Linked DNA regions of Catenulispora sp. GP43. The protein of the gene in region 1 interacts with the protein of each later gene in a pairwise test. Links are inferred from orthologs where the notes say so. Each region holds a gene or a part of one and is shown in the gene's direction. Other genes may lie near its edges.

Region 1 (4,489 bases):
CATATATGAACGCTCATGGAGCCTATGCGGCTATAGTCCGATTCAGGTGCTATTGGTGACGTGCGCGGCTTCGGCTCACTGCCAGTGCGAAGGCCGCGTCAGCCCGTCGGGGATCCTCGTCCCGGCATCGCCGAGCGCCGCGTTCAGCTGCGTCTGCGTCACGAAGATCGCGCCGGTCAGATCCGCGCCGGCCAGGTTCGCATCACGCAGGTCCGCGCCGATCAAGTCGGCGCGCCGCAGATCGGCGCCGGCGAGGTCGGCGCCGATCAGGTAGGCGCCGCGCAGGTCGGCCCCGCGCAGATCGGCGCCGGTCAGCCGGGCGCCGATCAGGTCCGCTCCGCGCCGGTCCTTCTTCCGCCCCGCCCCGATGCCGGCCCTCATCAGGGAGCTGACCTCGGAGAGCAGCTCGCTGATGCCGGCCCGGTGCGCCGAGAGGTCCAGCGCCAACAAATCATCCAGCGGCGCCCGGGCGAGGCGTTCGGTCTCCTCGGCCGACCACAGTAGTTCCGTGCGCAGCGCCGAGGCCGAGGCCAGGGTCTCGGCCTCGGCCAGGTACCACAGCATCTCGTGCAGCTGGCGCATCACCGGCAGCGCCGCGAACATCCGCGGCGCCGTCTGGGGTGCCTCGCGCCAGGACACGCCGCCGAACGTCTCCTGGGACAGCTTCTGGCCGGCACCGAAGCAGTCGTAGACCGTGCAGCCCTTGAAGCCGCGGCCACGCAGTCCGGCGTGGATCGAGCAGCGGTCGTCGGCGGCGAGGTTGGGGCACGGCGTCCCGGCGGACTTGTCGACGGCGAAGTCCTGGGACGCCGTGAACGCCAGCCCCACACAGCACAGGGCGAAGCAGTTCGCGCAGTCGGCCGCGAGATCGGCGCGTTCGGTACGGTGCGTCAAGAGTGCCTACAACCGGCCCATGACCTCGGAGGCGATGAGCTCCACGTGGTCCAGGTCGGACAGGTCGAGGATCTGCAGGTACAGCCGCTGGGCCCCGATGCCGGCGTAGCGCCCGATCTTGTCCACGACCTCCGCCGGCGTGCCGGCCAGGCCGTTCTCCCGCAGCTCGGCCGGCTCGCGGCCGATGGCGGCGGCGCGCTTGGCGAACTCGGCCTCGTCACGGCCGACGCAGGCGACCAGCGCGGCGGAGTACGTCATCGACTCCGGGGAGCGGCCGTTGGCGTTGACGGCCTCACGGACCGTGGCGAACAGCTTCTCGCTGTCGTCCACGGGGCGGAAGGCGGCGTTGTACTCGCTGGCGTAGCGCGCGGCCAGGCGCGGGGTGCGCTTGGGACCGCCGCCGCCGATGATGATCGGCGGATGCGGCTTGGTGACGGGCTTCGGCAGCGCCGGGGATTCTTCCAGGGCGTAGTGCTCGCCCTTGAAGCTGTAGGTCGCGCCGTCGGGGGTGTTCCACAGCCCGGTGACGACCTCCAGCTGCTCCTCCAGCAGGCCGAAGCGCGTGTCCGGGAAGGGGATGCCGTAGGCGGTGTGCTCGTCGGCGAACCAGCCGGTGCCCAGGCCCAGCTCCACCCGGCCCGGGCCGGCCATGGCGTCGACCTGCGCGACGGTGATGGCCAGCGGGCCGGGCAGCCGGAAGGTGACCGGGCTGACCAGGGTGCCGAGCTTGATGCGGCTGGTCTCGCGGGCCAGGCCGGCCAGGGTGATCCAGGCGTCGGTGGGGCCGGGCTCGCCGGTGCCGCCGCCCATCTTCAGGTAGTGGTCGGAGCGGAAGAACGCGTCGAAGCCCAGGTCCTCGGTGGCTTTGGCGACGGCCAGGAGGGTGTCGTAGTCGGCACCCTGCTGCGGCTCGGTGAAGATGCGCAAGTCCATGGGTCAAGCCTGGCATACCGCGCGGCGCGCGTGAGGCGCGCCGGTCCCGGCGGGGGCGTCGCGGCGCGGGTGCCGTGCGGCGCCGGTACGGCAGGATGGCGGTATGCGCATGCCCTACGTGAACAGCCGCCTGGCCCCGATGGGCACCACCATCTTCGCCGAGATGTCGGCCCTAGCCGTGGCCACCGGCTCGATCAACCTCGGCCAGGGATTCCCGGACACCGACGGGCCCGAGCAGATCAAGCAGGCCGCGGCCGAGGCCGTGCTGTCCGGCCGCGGCAACCAGTATCCGCCCGGGCCCGGCGTCCCGGAGCTGCGGACCGCGGTCGCCGAGCACCAGCGGCGCTTCTACGGCCTGGACTTCGACCCGGACACCGAGGTGCTGGTCACCGCCGGGGCCACCGAGGCCATCGCGGCGGCGCTGCTGGCCCTGCTGGAGCCGGGCGACGAGGTGGTGGCCTTCGAGCCCTACTACGACTCGTACACCGCGTGCATCGCGATGGCCGGCGGCGTGCGCGTGCCGGTGACGCTGCGTCCGCCGCACTTCCGGCCCGACCTGGACGCGCTGCGTGCCGCCGTGACCGACCGCACCCGCCTGCTGCTGCTGAACACCCCGCACAACCCGACCGGCATGGTGCTCACCCGCGCCGAGTCCGAGGCGATCGCGCAGCTGGCGCGCGAGCGCGACCTGCTGGTCGTCACCGACGAGGTGTACGAGCACCTGACCTTCGGCCCCGAGCACATCCCGCTGGCCACGCTGCCCGGCATGCGCGAGCGCACCGTGACCATCGGCTCGGCCGGCAAGACCTTCTCCTTCACCGGCTGGAAGGTCGGCTGGGTGACCGCTCCCCCTGCGCTGGTCTCCGCGGTCCGCAGCGCCAAGCAGTTCCTCACCTACGTGGCCAGCGGCCCCTTCCAGTACGCCGCCGCGACCGCGCTGGCGCTGCCGGACGAGTACTTCAGCACCCTGCGCGCCGATCTGGAGCGCAAGCGCGACCTGCTCTCCGACGGGCTCGTCGCGGCCGGCTTCGAGGTGTTCCGGCCCGACGGCACGTACTTCGTCACCACCGACATCAGTGCCCTGAGCGACAAGGGCGGCCTGGAGTTCTGCCGCGAGCTGCCCGAACTCTGCGGCGTCGTCGCGATCCCGAACCAGGTGTTCTACGACGACAAGGAAGCCGCGCGCGCCCTGGTGCGGTTCGCGTTCTGCAAGAAGGACGAGGTGCTGGCCGAGGCCGTGGAGCGGTTGGGGCGGCTGAAGGGCTGAGGCGTTCGCCGTCAGCGAAACCGTGCCGGTTCCAGGCGGAGCCATGCCTACTGTCGCTCCATGACCGACTACGAGCCCGTATTCCAACGCTACGAACGCCTGGCACCCCTGGATCCCTCGGCGACACCGGTCGCGATCCTGGTCGCCGGGGCACCGGGGGCCGGCAAGAGCACCCTGGCCGAGGGACTGGCCCGGGAGTTGCGGGCGGCGGTGTTCTCCATGGACTGGCAACTCGGGGCACTGACGCCGTTCCGGGTGCTGACCGACGAGAACGTGGACCCGCTGGCGGAGACCATGTTGATCGCGGCGCTCGCCCGACAGCTGCAACTCGGGCTGGACGTGGTGCTCGACGTGACAGGACACGAAGTCGCATCCCGGGACCGCTATCGGCGGGTCGCCGAGAGCCTCGGGGCGCGGTTCGTCGGGGTGGAGTGCGTCTGCTCGGATGCCGACGCGCACCGGTCGCGGGTGGAAAGCCGGGACCGCGGCATCCCCGGCTGGCGGCCGACGGTGCCGTGGGAGCACGTGGTGCGGATGCAGGGGCTGTGGGAGGCGTGGCCCGAGCCGCACCTGGTGCTGGACTCGGCGAAACAGGATGCTGAGACGTCGCTCAAGCAGGTGCTGGAAGCGGTCGCGGCGGCGCGGAACGCGTCCCGCTGAAGCAGCCTGTGTCACGGATCACATGTCAGAGTCGTGATTCGCTCGGCGGCCACGGGTAGCTCAAACGCGTTAGCCACCTTCTCGGAACAGGGATGCCGATATGCGACGGAAGATCAGTCGAATAGCCGTGGCGGCCACCGCCGCCGCATGTGTCGTCACCGGCGGCGCGGCGATGGCCAGTGCCAGCACGAACACTGGACCGCTCCAGCTCGCGGGCGTGTACAACGGCCCCGATTCGCCCACGAACAAGGCCGAGTGCACCGTCGCGGGCGTGGCCTTCCAGGTGTCGTCGGGCGGACGCTACTGGGAATGCGACGCGTCGACCGAGTACCCGGGAGCCTGGGAGCTCTGGGAAGAGCAGTAGGCAGACCTGAGCCGCGGCCCCGGCCTGCCACCTTCGGCAGGCCGGGGCCGCGGCCGCGAGGAGCGCCGCGATCGGTTCTCAGAACTTGATGACCTGCCCGGGGAAGATCAGGTTCGGGTTGGAGATCTGGCCCTTGTTCAGCTGGAACAGGCCCTGCCAGCCGCCGGCCACGTGGTGGCTCACGGCGATCCGGGACAGGGTGTCGCCGCTCTTGACGACGTAGGTCGCACCGGTCGGCTGGGCCTGAGCGGCCGGGGCCGGCTGGGTCTGCTGAGGCGCCTGCTGCTTGGGCGCCTGCAAGGTCTGGGTCTGCGTCTGGGCCTGCGTCTGGGTCTGGGGCTGCGTCTGGCTCTGGGGCTGCGTCTGGGGCT
Region 2 (4,642 bases), on another replicon or contig:
CCCGGCGCCGACGGCGGCGTCGAAGACCGGAGCCAGCGGCTGGACGGTGCCGACCTCGTGGTTGGCGGCCTGCAGGCACGCCAGGGCGGTTCCCGGCACCCGCAGCTCGCGCGCGAAGGCCTCGGGGTCCACGCGGCCGAGCCGGTCCACGCCGACCACCGACACCACGCCGGAAGCGGCCAGGACCTCGGCGATCGTTGGTTCGGTGCCGGTGCCGCCGCTGCCGGTGCCACTGCTGGCAATGCTCCCGCCGCCTTCGCTCCCGCCGCCCCGATCAGCGCCGCCGACCGTCGCGACGTGCAGCTCCGCCGCGTGCAGCACCGCCGAGTGCTCGACCGCTGAGACCACCAGCCGCTGCCCCGTCCGCCGCCGTCCGGCCAGCACCCCGGCGACCCCGTAGTGGATGGCGGCGGTCCCCGAAGGAGTGAAGTACACCTCCCGGGCCCGGCACCCGAGCACCTCGGCGACCGCCGCCCGGGCCTGGTCCAGCAGCATGCGCGCCTGCCGTCCGGCCCGGTACAGCCGGGCCGGGTCGGCCCACCCCTCGTCGAAGGCCGCCAGCAGCGCGGCGCGGGCGGCCGGATGCGGGGGCTCGGCGGAGGCGGCGTCGAAATGAGTCACACCCTTGACGATACGGCGCGTTCCAGCACCCCGATCATCGGATGGACGTCCGTCAGTTCGGCCGGAAGTGTGACCGCCGCACCCCGCCACAAGCGTTAACCGGGACCTGCACGCGGGAGGCAATTGGGGCTGGAGTAGGGTTTGGCCGCGAGAGAGAAGACACCGCCCCTGGCAGGGCCGTGACGTGCGGGCACACCGGGTGCGATCCCGGCGGGTCCGCCGCGTGCCTGCCGCCAAGGCTTGAACCTCGGGAAGGCAACCTTGAGTCCACACGGCTCCGACCCGTCGCCGCAGCGCACCACCCCGGCGCGGCGATCGCGGCGCGCGAAGCTCGGCGTTCTTGCCGTGGCCGGGCTGGTCGCCACGACCGCCACCGGCTGCGACAGCGGCCAGTTCAAACGGCTCGGGCTGCCCGCGCCGGCCACCAAGGAAGCGCCGATCATCCTGCACCTGTGGCAGGGCTCGTGGATCGCCGCGCTCGCCGTCGGCGCCCTGGTGTGGGGCCTGATCCTGTGGTGCGTCATCTTCTACCGGCGCAAGCGCACCGGTGTGGAGATCCCCGCGCAGACCCGCTACAACGTGCCGATCGAAGTGCTGTTCACGGTCGTGCCGTTCATCATGATCGCGGTGCTGTTCTTCTTCACGGCCAAGGACGAGTCCAAGCTCCTGGCGCTGCACAAGGACCCCGACGTGAAGGTGAACGTCGTGGGGCGGCAGTGGTCCTGGTCCTGGAACTACAACTACGACGCGACCACGCAGCAGGCCACCCCCGGCCAGCTGGCCGTGTACGACGCCGGCACGCCGGCGGACCTGCCGGTGCTGTGGCTGCCGGTGAACGAGCGGGTGCGCTTCACCCTGACCTCCACCGACGTCATCCACTCCTTCTGGGTCCCCAACTTCCTGTTCAAGCTGGACGTGGTGCCCGGCCGGGTCAACGAGTTCGAGCTCACCCCGAACAAGGAGGGCGAGTTCATCGGCCGCTGTGCTGAGCTGTGCGGCGTCGACCACTCCCGGATGCTGTTCTACGTCAAGGTCGTCTCCGCGGCCGACTACCAGCAGCACCTGAAGGACCTGGCGAACAAGATCGACCCGGTGACCGGCAAGGGCCAGACCGGTCAGATGCCCGTGGGCTACAACCCGAACGGCGTCCCGCTGCGCGTCGGCCCGCTGACCGGTATCGGCAACGACACCACAGGGAAAGAAAAGTGACGGCCATCAGTGAACCGCGCGCTGTCAGCGCGCCGTACGAGCGCCGTGTCCCCGGCAACATCGTGGTCAAGTGGCTGACGTCCACCGACCACAAGGTGATCGGGTACATGTACCTCATCACGTCGTTCTGCTTCTTCGGCATCGGGGGCCTGCTGGCCCTGCTGATGCGCGCCGAGCTCGCCCGGCCGGGTCTGCAGTTCCTGACCACCGAGCAGTTCAACCAGGCGTTCACCATGCACGGCACGATCATGCTGCTGATGTTCGCCACCCCGCTGTTCATCGGGTTCGCGAACGTCATCGTGCCGCTGCAGATCGGCGCCCCTGACGTGGCCTTCCCGCGGCTGAACATGTTCGCCTACTGGCTGTTCCTGTTCGGCTCGCTGATCGCCGTCGGCGGCTTCCTCACCCCGCAGGGCGCCGCGGACTTCGGGTGGTTCGCCTACTCGCCGCTGACCGACGCGATCCACTCCCCGGGCATCGGCGCGGACATGTGGATCATGGGTCTGGCGCTGTCCGGCTTCGGCACCATCCTCGGTGGCGTCAACTTCATCACCACCATCGTGTGCATGCGCGCGCCCGGCATGACGATGTTCCGCATGCCGATCTTCACCTGGAACATCCTGCTGACCGCGGTGCTGGTCCTGATGGCGTTCCCGGTGCTGGCCGCCGCGCTGTTCGCGCTGGAGGCCGACCGCCGGCTCGGGGCGCAGATCTTCGAGGCCGACAACGGCGGGGCGCTGCTGTGGCAACACCTCTTCTGGTTCTTCGGACACCCCGAGGTGTACATCGTCGCGCTGCCGTTCTTCGGCATCATCTCCGAGATCATCCCGGTCTTCAGCCGCAAGCCGATCTTCGGGTACAACACCCTGGTGATGGCGACGATGTCGATCGCCGGCCTGTCGGTGACGGTGTGGGCGCACCACATGTTCACCACCGGCGCGGTGATGCTGCCGTTCTTCGCCTTCATGTCGTACCTGATCGCGGTGCCCACCGGCATCAAGTTCTTCGACTGGATCGGCACCATGTGGCGCGGCTCGCTGAGCTTCGACACGCCGATGCTGTGGTCGGTGGGCTTCCTGGTCACCTTCCTGTTCGGCGGTCTGACCGGCGTGCTGCTGGCCTCCCCGCCGATCGACTTCCACGTGCAGGACTCGTACTTCGTGGTCGCGCACTTCCACTACGTGCTGTTCGGCACCGTGGTGTTCGCGATGAACGCCGGCTTCTACTTCTGGTGGCCGAAGTTCACGGGCAAGATGCTGGACGAGCGGCTGGGCAAGATCCACTTCTGGATCCTGTTCGTCGGCTTCCACACCACCTTCCTGGTGCAGCACTGGCTCGGCGCCGAGGGCATGCCCCGCCGCTACGCGGACTACCTGGCCAGCGACGGGTTCACCACGCTGAACACGATCTCCTCGATCGGCTCGTTCGTCCTGGGCGCCTCGACCCTGCCCTTCCTGTACAACGTGTACATCACCGCCAAGCGCGGCAAGAAGGTCACGGTCGACGACCCGTGGGGCTACGGCCGCTCCCTGGAGTGGGCCACGTCCTGCCCGCCGCCGCGGCACAACTTCACCTCGCTGCCGCGCATCCGCTCCGAATCCCCGGCCTTCGACCTGCACCACCCCGAGGTCGCGGCCCTGGACCTGGGCCACGGGCACGGCAAGAAGCCCGCGGTGGCCGCCGCCAAGCCGGCGTCCGCGCGGCAGGAGACCCAGGACACGACCGGGACTGACACGGAGGACGGTGCCAAGTGAAGGTCGAAGCCAAACTCTTCGGGTTCGTCGCGATCTTCCTGATCATCGACATCCCGGTGTACTGGTTCCTGTCCAAGGACACGGTCGGCACCACCGCCCTGTCGATGGCCTTCGGCCTGTGCGCGCTGGTGTGGTTCTACCTGTACTTCACCGCGATCCGCATCGGACCGCGCCCGGAGGACCGCGACGACGCGGAGATCGCGGAGATGGCCGGCGAACTCGGCTTCTTCTCCCCGCACTCCTGGTGGCCGCTGTACACCGCGGGGTCCGCGGCGATCGCCTTCATGGGCATCATCTTCGGATGGTGGCTGCTGCTGATCGCGGTGCCGTTCGGCGCCTACTCGGTGATCGGGCTGGTGTTCGAGTACTACCGGCGCGAGAACAACCGGTACGGCGAGGTCGGTGCGGAGCACTGAACCGGCGCGGCTGCCGAAGGGCAGTCCGCTGAAGCTGTAGAAAAGGGGCCGGGCCTCGGAGCGATCCGGGGCCCGGCTCTTTTTTGTGTCCCAGGAATGTCACGAGACGACCTTCTTTCGAGATCAGGCGCAACGCACAACGCCCCCGCGGCGTCTATCCCGGTGTAAGACGTAAGGATCATCAAGGGCTTGAAGGTATGACAGCTCACGTGGAACGGGAGGGACTCGTGGCACACCAGATCGGGCACGGTGGCACCGCGGGCGGAGGACGCCGGTGGCGGCGCGCCGCGCAGTGGACGGCGTCCGCGGCGGCGGTGGCGCTGCTGGCGGGCGCGTGCGGCGGCTCGTCGGGCGGCAAGACCGCGGCGGCGCCGGTGGGGGACGGGCAGACCGCCTCGTCCGGGTCCTCCGGCGGTGCGAACGGCGCCGCTGCCCCCTCGTCCTCCGCCGCGCAGCCGATGACGCTCTCGGCCAGTCCCGCGGACGGCACCCAGGGCGCCGACCCCGGCAAGGGCATCCAGGTGGCCGCCGTCAACGGCAAGCTGGAGAGTGTCACGGCCGCCGACGCCTCCGGCAAGACCGTGGCCGGGGCCCTGGCCGCCGACGGCTCCTCCTGGGCCTCCACGGGCAACCTGGCGATCT
Region 3 (5,758 bases), on another replicon or contig:
CCAGGCGGCGTCCAGGCCGGCGTCGGCCGCGCTCTTGAGCAGCGAGCCGCGTTCCTTGGCCCACATCTCGCGGGTCGTCGACGCCTGCACCACCGCGGCCAGGCCGGCCGGGACGACGAACAGCGTCTGCCGCATGCCGTGCATCCGCACCAGCGTCCGGTCGTCGTACAGGGCCCGCTCGACCTCGCCGAACTCCGGCTTCTCCAGCCGGGCCAGCGCGGACAGATAGACCGTCGCGGCGTCGGTCGCGTGCAGGGCGACCAGTGCGTCGGCCACGGCCTCCGCGGAGGCCGCCCGCGCGCCCGGGGCCAGCAGGTGGCGCCTCGCCAGCCGGGCCCGGCGTTCCCCGTCGTTCACCACACGTGAAGTCACGCGTTCATCTTGCGCAGCCCCCGCAGCGAGCGCCACCCGATCACGCCGATCGACACCCCGGCCACGATCGACACGGTGACCAGCACCGCGTGCACCAGGAAGAACGACGTGGGCCCGTTGTCCCAGGACCTCTTGTCGTCCCAGATGGCCTCCATGAAGCGGGGCCAGATGATCACCGACCACACGCCGAAGGCCAGAAGGAACCACGACGCGACACGCCCGAGTTTCACTCGCACACTCCTACCTACCAGCAGATCCGTAGGCAGCCTATCGGCACCCGCCGCCCTCCCCCGCGAACCGGATTAGACTCTCGGTGCCCCACCGAAGCCGCGCCACCGCAGGAGGATCCTCCGTGTCCGATTCCTTCGTCCACCTGCACGTTCACACCGAGTATTCGATGCTCGACGGTGCGGCACGGCTGAAGGACATGTTCAAGCATGCCGCCTCGCTCGGCATGCCCGCGGTGGCGATGACGGACCACGGCAACATGCACGGCGCGGCCGACTTCACCAAGCAGGCGATGGGCGCAGGGATCAAGCCGATCCTCGGGATCGAGGCGTACGTCGCACCGGAGTCGCGCTACAACCAGAAGCCGATCCGCTGGGGCCAGCCGCACCAGAAGTCCGACGACGTCTCCGGCGGTGGCCTCTACGGCCACGCCACCATCTGGGCCAAGGACGTCACCGGCCTGCAGAACCTCACCAAGCTCTCCTCCCGGGCTTTCACCGAAGGCTTCGCGCGCAAGTACCCGCGCATGGACGCCGAGCTCATGGCGCAGCACTCCGCCGGTCTGATGGCCACCACCGGCTGCCCCTCGGGCTTCGTCCAGACCCGGCTGCGCCTGGGCCAGTTCGACGAAGCCCTCGCTGCCGCCGCGCAGTACCAGGAGATCTTCGGCAAGGACAACTTCTACCTGGAGCTGATGGACCACGGTCTCGACATCGAGACGAAGGTCCGCGACGGGCTGTTGGACATCGGCAAGCGGCTGAACATCCCGCCGGTGGTGACCAACGACTCGCACTACACCTACCGCGAAGAGTCCGCCGCGCATGACGCGCTGCTGTGCATCCAGACCGCCTCGAACGTCGCCGACCCGGACCGTTTCCGGTTCGGGGGCGACGGCTACTACCTGAAGTCGGCCGACGAGATGCGGGCGATCGCGGCGAACGACGAGATCTGGCAGGAGGGCTGCCGGAACACGCTGCTGATCGCGGAGAAGGTGAACCCGGAGGGCATGTTCGCCTACCGGAACCTGATGCCGCGCCTGGAGGCGCCGGACGGCCTGACCGAGGACCAGTGGTTCCGCAAGCTCGCCTACGACGGCCTGAACAAGCGCTTCCCGGCCGGGGTGCCGGACGAGAAGACCTACCACGACCGGCTGGAATTCGAGCTCGACGTCATCTTGTCGATGGGCTTCCCGTCCTACTTCATCGTGGTCGCCGACTTCATCAACTGGGCCAAGGACAACGGCATCGCCGTGGGCCCGGGCCGCGGTTCGGCCGCAGGCTCGCTGGTGGCCTGGTCGCTGGGCATCACCGACGTCGACCCGATCCCGTTCGACCTGCTGTTCGAGCGGTTCCTGAACCCCGACCGCGTCACCCCGCCCGACATCGACATCGACTTCGACGACCGCCGCCGCTCAGACGTGATCCGGTACGTCACCGAGAAATACGGCGAGGACAAGGTCGCGATGATCGCCACCTTCGGCCGGATCAAGGCCAAGGCGGCGATCAAGGACTCCAGCCGGATCCTGGGCTACCCGTTCGCGATGGGCGACCGCATCACCAAGGCGATGCCGCCGGACGTGATGGGCAAGTCGATGCCGCTGAGCGGCGTGTTCGACAGCAACCACCCGCGATACGGCGAGGCCGGCGAGATCCGCGGGATGTACGAGCAGGACGCGGACGTCAAGAAGGTCATCGACACCGGCCGCGGCGTGGAGGGCCTGATCCGGCAGCCCGGTGTGCACGCGGCCGGCGTCATCATCTCCCCGGAGACGATCACCGACCACGTCCCGGTCATGATGCGCCCGGCCGACGGCGTCATCATCACGCAGTTCGACTACCCGACCTGCGAGGAAATCGGCCTGATCAAGATGGACTTCCTGGGCCTCAGGAACCTGACGATCATCACCGACGCCCTGAACAACGTCGAGACCACCACCGGCAAGAAGCTCAACACGCTGGAGTTCCCGCTCGACGACCCGCTGACCTACGAGCTGCTGTGCAAGGGCGACACGCTGGGCGTGTTCCAGCTCGACGGCGGGCCGCTGCGCTCGCTGCTGCGCCAGATGCGCCCGGACAACTTCGAAGACGTCTCGGCCATCATCGCCCTGTACCGCCCGGGCCCGATGGGTGCGAACTCGCACATCAACTACGCCGAGCGCAAGAACAACCGGCAGCCGATCACGCCGATCCACCCGGAGCTGGAAGCGCCGCTGAAGGAAGTCCTGGGCGTCAGCTACGGCCTGATCATCTACCAGGAGCAGGTGATGGCGGCCGCGCGGGTGCTCGCCGGCTACTCCCTGGCCCAGGCCGACCTGCTGCGCCGGGCGATGGGCAAGAAGAAGAAGGAAGTCCTCGACAAGGAGTACGTGGGCTTCGAGAAGGGCATGGCCGACAACGGCTATTCGGCCCAGGCCACCAAGGCGGTGTGGGACGTCCTGGTCCCGTTCGCCGACTACGCGTTCAACAAGTCGCACTCGGTCGCCTACGGCTTCATCGCGTATCAGACCGCGTACCTGAAGGCCCACTATCCGGCCGAGTACATGGCCGCGCTGCTCACCTCGACGGCCACCGACAAGGACCGCTCGGCGATCTACCTGGCCGAGTGCCGCCGGATGGGCATCAAGGTGCTCCCCCCGGACGTCAACGACTCGCTGCACCAGTTCACCCCGGTCGGCACCGACATCCGCTTCGGCCTCGGCGCGATCCGCAACGTCGGCGAGAACGTGGTCTCCTCGATCATCGCCACCCGCAAGTCCAAGGGCCGGTTCACCTCCTTCAACGACTTCCTGGCCAAGGTGGACCTGCCGGTCTGCAACAAGAGGACGATCGAGTCGCTGATCAAGGCCGGCGCCTTCGACTCCCTGGGGCACTCCCGGCGCGGGCTGATCGAGCAGCACGAGCGCGCGATCGACTCGGTGGTGGACGTCAAGAAGCAGGAGGCGCTCGGCCAGGACTCGCTGTTCGGCTCGCTGCTGGACGGCGGCCAGGAGGCCATAACGGGCGGCATCGAGCTGGCCTTCTCCGACATCGAGTGGGACAAGAAGGTGCTGCTCGGCTTCGAGCGGGAGATGCTGGGGCTGTACGTCTCGGACCATCCGCTCTCCGGCGTGGAGAACCTGCTGGCGTCCAAGGCCGACTGCTCGATCGCCTCGCTCACCGGCGAGAACGACCGCGCCGACGGCTCCATCGTCACCATCGCCGGCCTGGTCGCCGGGCTCGCCCGCAAGGTCACCAAGCAGGGCAACACCTGGGCCGCGGCCTCCATCGAGGACCTCGAGGGCGGCATCGAGACGATGTTCTTCCCGCAGACCTACCAGCTGTACTCCACGCAGCTGGCCGAGGACGCGGTGGTCGTGGTGAAGGGCCGGCTGGACAAGCGCGACGAGGTGCCCAAGCTGATCGCGATGGAGGTCGCGATGCTCGACATCTCCTCGGCCGGCAGCAGCGCCCCGGTGGTGCTGCACGTCTCGGAGAACCGGGTGATCCCGGCGACCGTGGAGCGGCTGAAGCGGATCCTCACCCGGCACCCCGGCACCACCCCGGTGCGGATGCACCTGAAGGGCCGGGAGGACAAGGTGGTCCGGTACCAGCTCGGCGACAACCTGCGGGTGGCGAACTCGCCGGCGCTGAGCTCCGATCTCAAGGTCCTGCTGGGCGCCGGCTGCTTCGGTGCGGACCCCTCGCAGACGGCGGAGTGAGCATGGAATTCCAGGATGTGATCCGCAAGCGGAAGATGGTCCGGGCCTTCACGACCGAGCCCATCGCCCCGGAGGTGAGCGAGCGCCTGCTGCGCGCCGCCAACCGGGCGCCGTCCGCCGGGTTCTCGCAGGGGTACGCGATGCTCGTGCTGGAGTCGGCCGAGGACCGCTCCGCCTTCTGGGAGGCGATGGATCCCGAGGGCGAGTACGAGGGCACGCCGCTGCGCAACGCGCAGATGATCGTGATCCCCTGCTCCAACAAGGACATCTACCTCGACCGCTATGCCCGGCCCGACAAGGGCTGGTCCGACCGGGACGAGGCCCGCTGGCCGGTGCCGTTCTGGCACATCGACACCGGCATGCTGACGATGCTGCTGCTGCTCGCGGTGGTCGAGGAGGGACTCGGGGCGCTGTACTTCGGGATCCCCCCGACCTCGATCGGCAACGTGCGCGCGGAGTTCGGGATCCCGGCGGAGTTCACGCCGATCGGCGCGGTCGCGATCGGGCACCCGGACGAGGACCGGGACGCCCGGCAGAAGACGTCGCGCAAGACGATCAAGCGGCGGACGGTCGAGGACATCACGCATCGCGGACGCTGGCAGGCCCAGACCGAGGCCCAGACCGACAAGGACTGAACGCCCTTGCGGTGATCTGCGACAGTGAGACTGTGATTTCCTTCGCGGAGCTGACCGAAGTCGAAAACATCATCCGTTCCGTCAACGAGAAAGCGGTCCTGCCGCGCTTCCGGAGCCTGAACGACTCCGACGTCGCCATGAAGGGCCCGATGGACCCGGTCACGGTCGCCGACCGCGAGGCCGAGGACCTGCTGCGCGAGCACCTCACCACGTTCCTCCCCGGCTCGGTCGTCGTCGGCGAGGAGGCGGTGTCCGAGGACGCCTCGGTCCTGGACGCCCTCACCGGCAGCGCACCGGTGTGGATCGTCGATCCCATCGACGGCACCCGCAACTTCATCGCCGGCTCCGGCCGCTTCTCCACGCTGGTGGCACTGTCCGTGGGCGGCGTGCTCCTCGCGTCCTGGTCCTACGCACCGGTGCTGGGACGCATCGGCACGGCCCTGGCCGGCCACGGCGCCCGCGTGGACGGCCGGCCGGCCCGCGTGGCCCCGGCCGCCGACCCCGCCGCCCCGACACTGCCGATCACCACCAGCCACCCGGTCTGGTGGCCCGCCGGCTACGGCCGCGGCGTGGACGCGATGCGCGCGGCGGACCTGGACGTCCGCTACTTCGACGCGTGCGGCATCGAATACCTCGACCTGGCCACCGGATCGCGCTCGGGGATGGTGATCACCTGGGAGTACTGCTGGGACCACGCCGCCGGCCTGCTCCTGGTCGCCGAGGCCGGCGGCCATGTCGCCGCGCTGGACGGCTCGCCGGTGCGGCTGGAGGGCGGCAACGTGCTGCCGTTCATCGCCTCGGCGCAGGCGCGGACGACGGATCGGAT

The links.
Region 2: the proteins of ABH926_RS05395 (region 1) and ctaD interact in binary tests that used the Escherichia coli proteins (3 or more experiments, as listed by UniProt). The link is inferred for Catenulispora sp. GP43 from one-to-one orthologs.
Region 3: the proteins of ABH926_RS05395 (region 1) and dnaE interact in binary tests that used the Escherichia coli proteins (3 or more experiments, as listed by UniProt). The link is inferred for Catenulispora sp. GP43 from one-to-one orthologs.

What each region holds. Positions count from the first base shown.
Region 1 is NZ_JBGCCT010000002.1:389,178-393,666, forward strand. Bases 1,166-4,012 are described here. They hold ABH926_RS05395 (pyridoxal phosphate-dependent aminotransferase), read left to right. Parts: upstream 1,166-1,930; coding sequence 1,931-3,094; downstream 3,095-4,012. Other genes in these bases: ABH926_RS05390 (LLM class F420-dependent oxidoreductase), read right to left, coding at 1,166-1,827; ABH926_RS05400 (AAA family ATPase), read left to right, coding at 3,155-3,754; ABH926_RS05405 (hypothetical protein), read left to right, coding at 3,855-4,012. Outside these bases: ABH926_RS05385 (pentapeptide repeat-containing protein), read right to left, coding at 76-894; more of ABH926_RS05390, read right to left, coding at 901-1,165; more of ABH926_RS05405, read left to right, coding at 4,013-4,118; ABH926_RS05410 (transglycosylase family protein), read right to left, coding at 4,197-4,489. UniProt on the Escherichia coli protein: Shows aminotransferase activity with methionine and histidine as substrates, and to a lesser extent also with phenylalanine.
Region 2 is NZ_JBGCCT010000009.1:294,942-299,583, reverse strand. The notes cover bases 1,206-4,205. They hold ctaD (cytochrome c oxidase subunit I), read left to right. Parts: upstream 1,206-1,826; coding sequence 1,827-3,584; downstream 3,585-4,205. Other genes in these bases: ABH926_RS20725 (cytochrome c oxidase subunit 4), read left to right, coding at 3,581-4,000; coxB (cytochrome c oxidase subunit II), read left to right, coding at 1,206-1,830. In the rest of the region: ABH926_RS20740 (cysteine desulfurase family protein), read right to left, coding at 1-621; more of coxB, read left to right, coding at 883-1,205; ABH926_RS20720 (Ig-like domain-containing protein), read left to right, coding at 4,228-4,642. UniProt on the Escherichia coli protein: Cytochrome bo(3) ubiquinol oxidase is the terminal enzyme in the aerobic respiratory chain of E.coli that predominates when cells are grown at high aeration.
Region 3 is NZ_JBGCCT010000012.1:221,039-226,796, forward strand. What follows is about bases 382-4,497. They hold dnaE (DNA polymerase III subunit alpha), read left to right. Parts: upstream 382-724; coding sequence 725-4,297; downstream 4,298-4,497. Other genes in these bases: ABH926_RS25010 (SCO4848 family membrane protein), read right to left, coding at 382-602; ABH926_RS25020 (nitroreductase family protein), read left to right, coding at 4,300-4,497. Outside these bases: ABH926_RS25005 (winged helix DNA-binding domain-containing protein), read right to left, coding at 1-372; more of ABH926_RS25010, read right to left, coding at 369-381; more of ABH926_RS25020, read left to right, coding at 4,498-4,932; ABH926_RS25025 (inositol monophosphatase), read left to right, coding at 4,965-5,758. UniProt on the Escherichia coli protein: DNA polymerase III is a complex, multichain enzyme responsible for most of the replicative synthesis in bacteria. This DNA polymerase also exhibits 3' to 5' exonuclease activity. The alpha chain is the DNA polymerase catalytic subunit.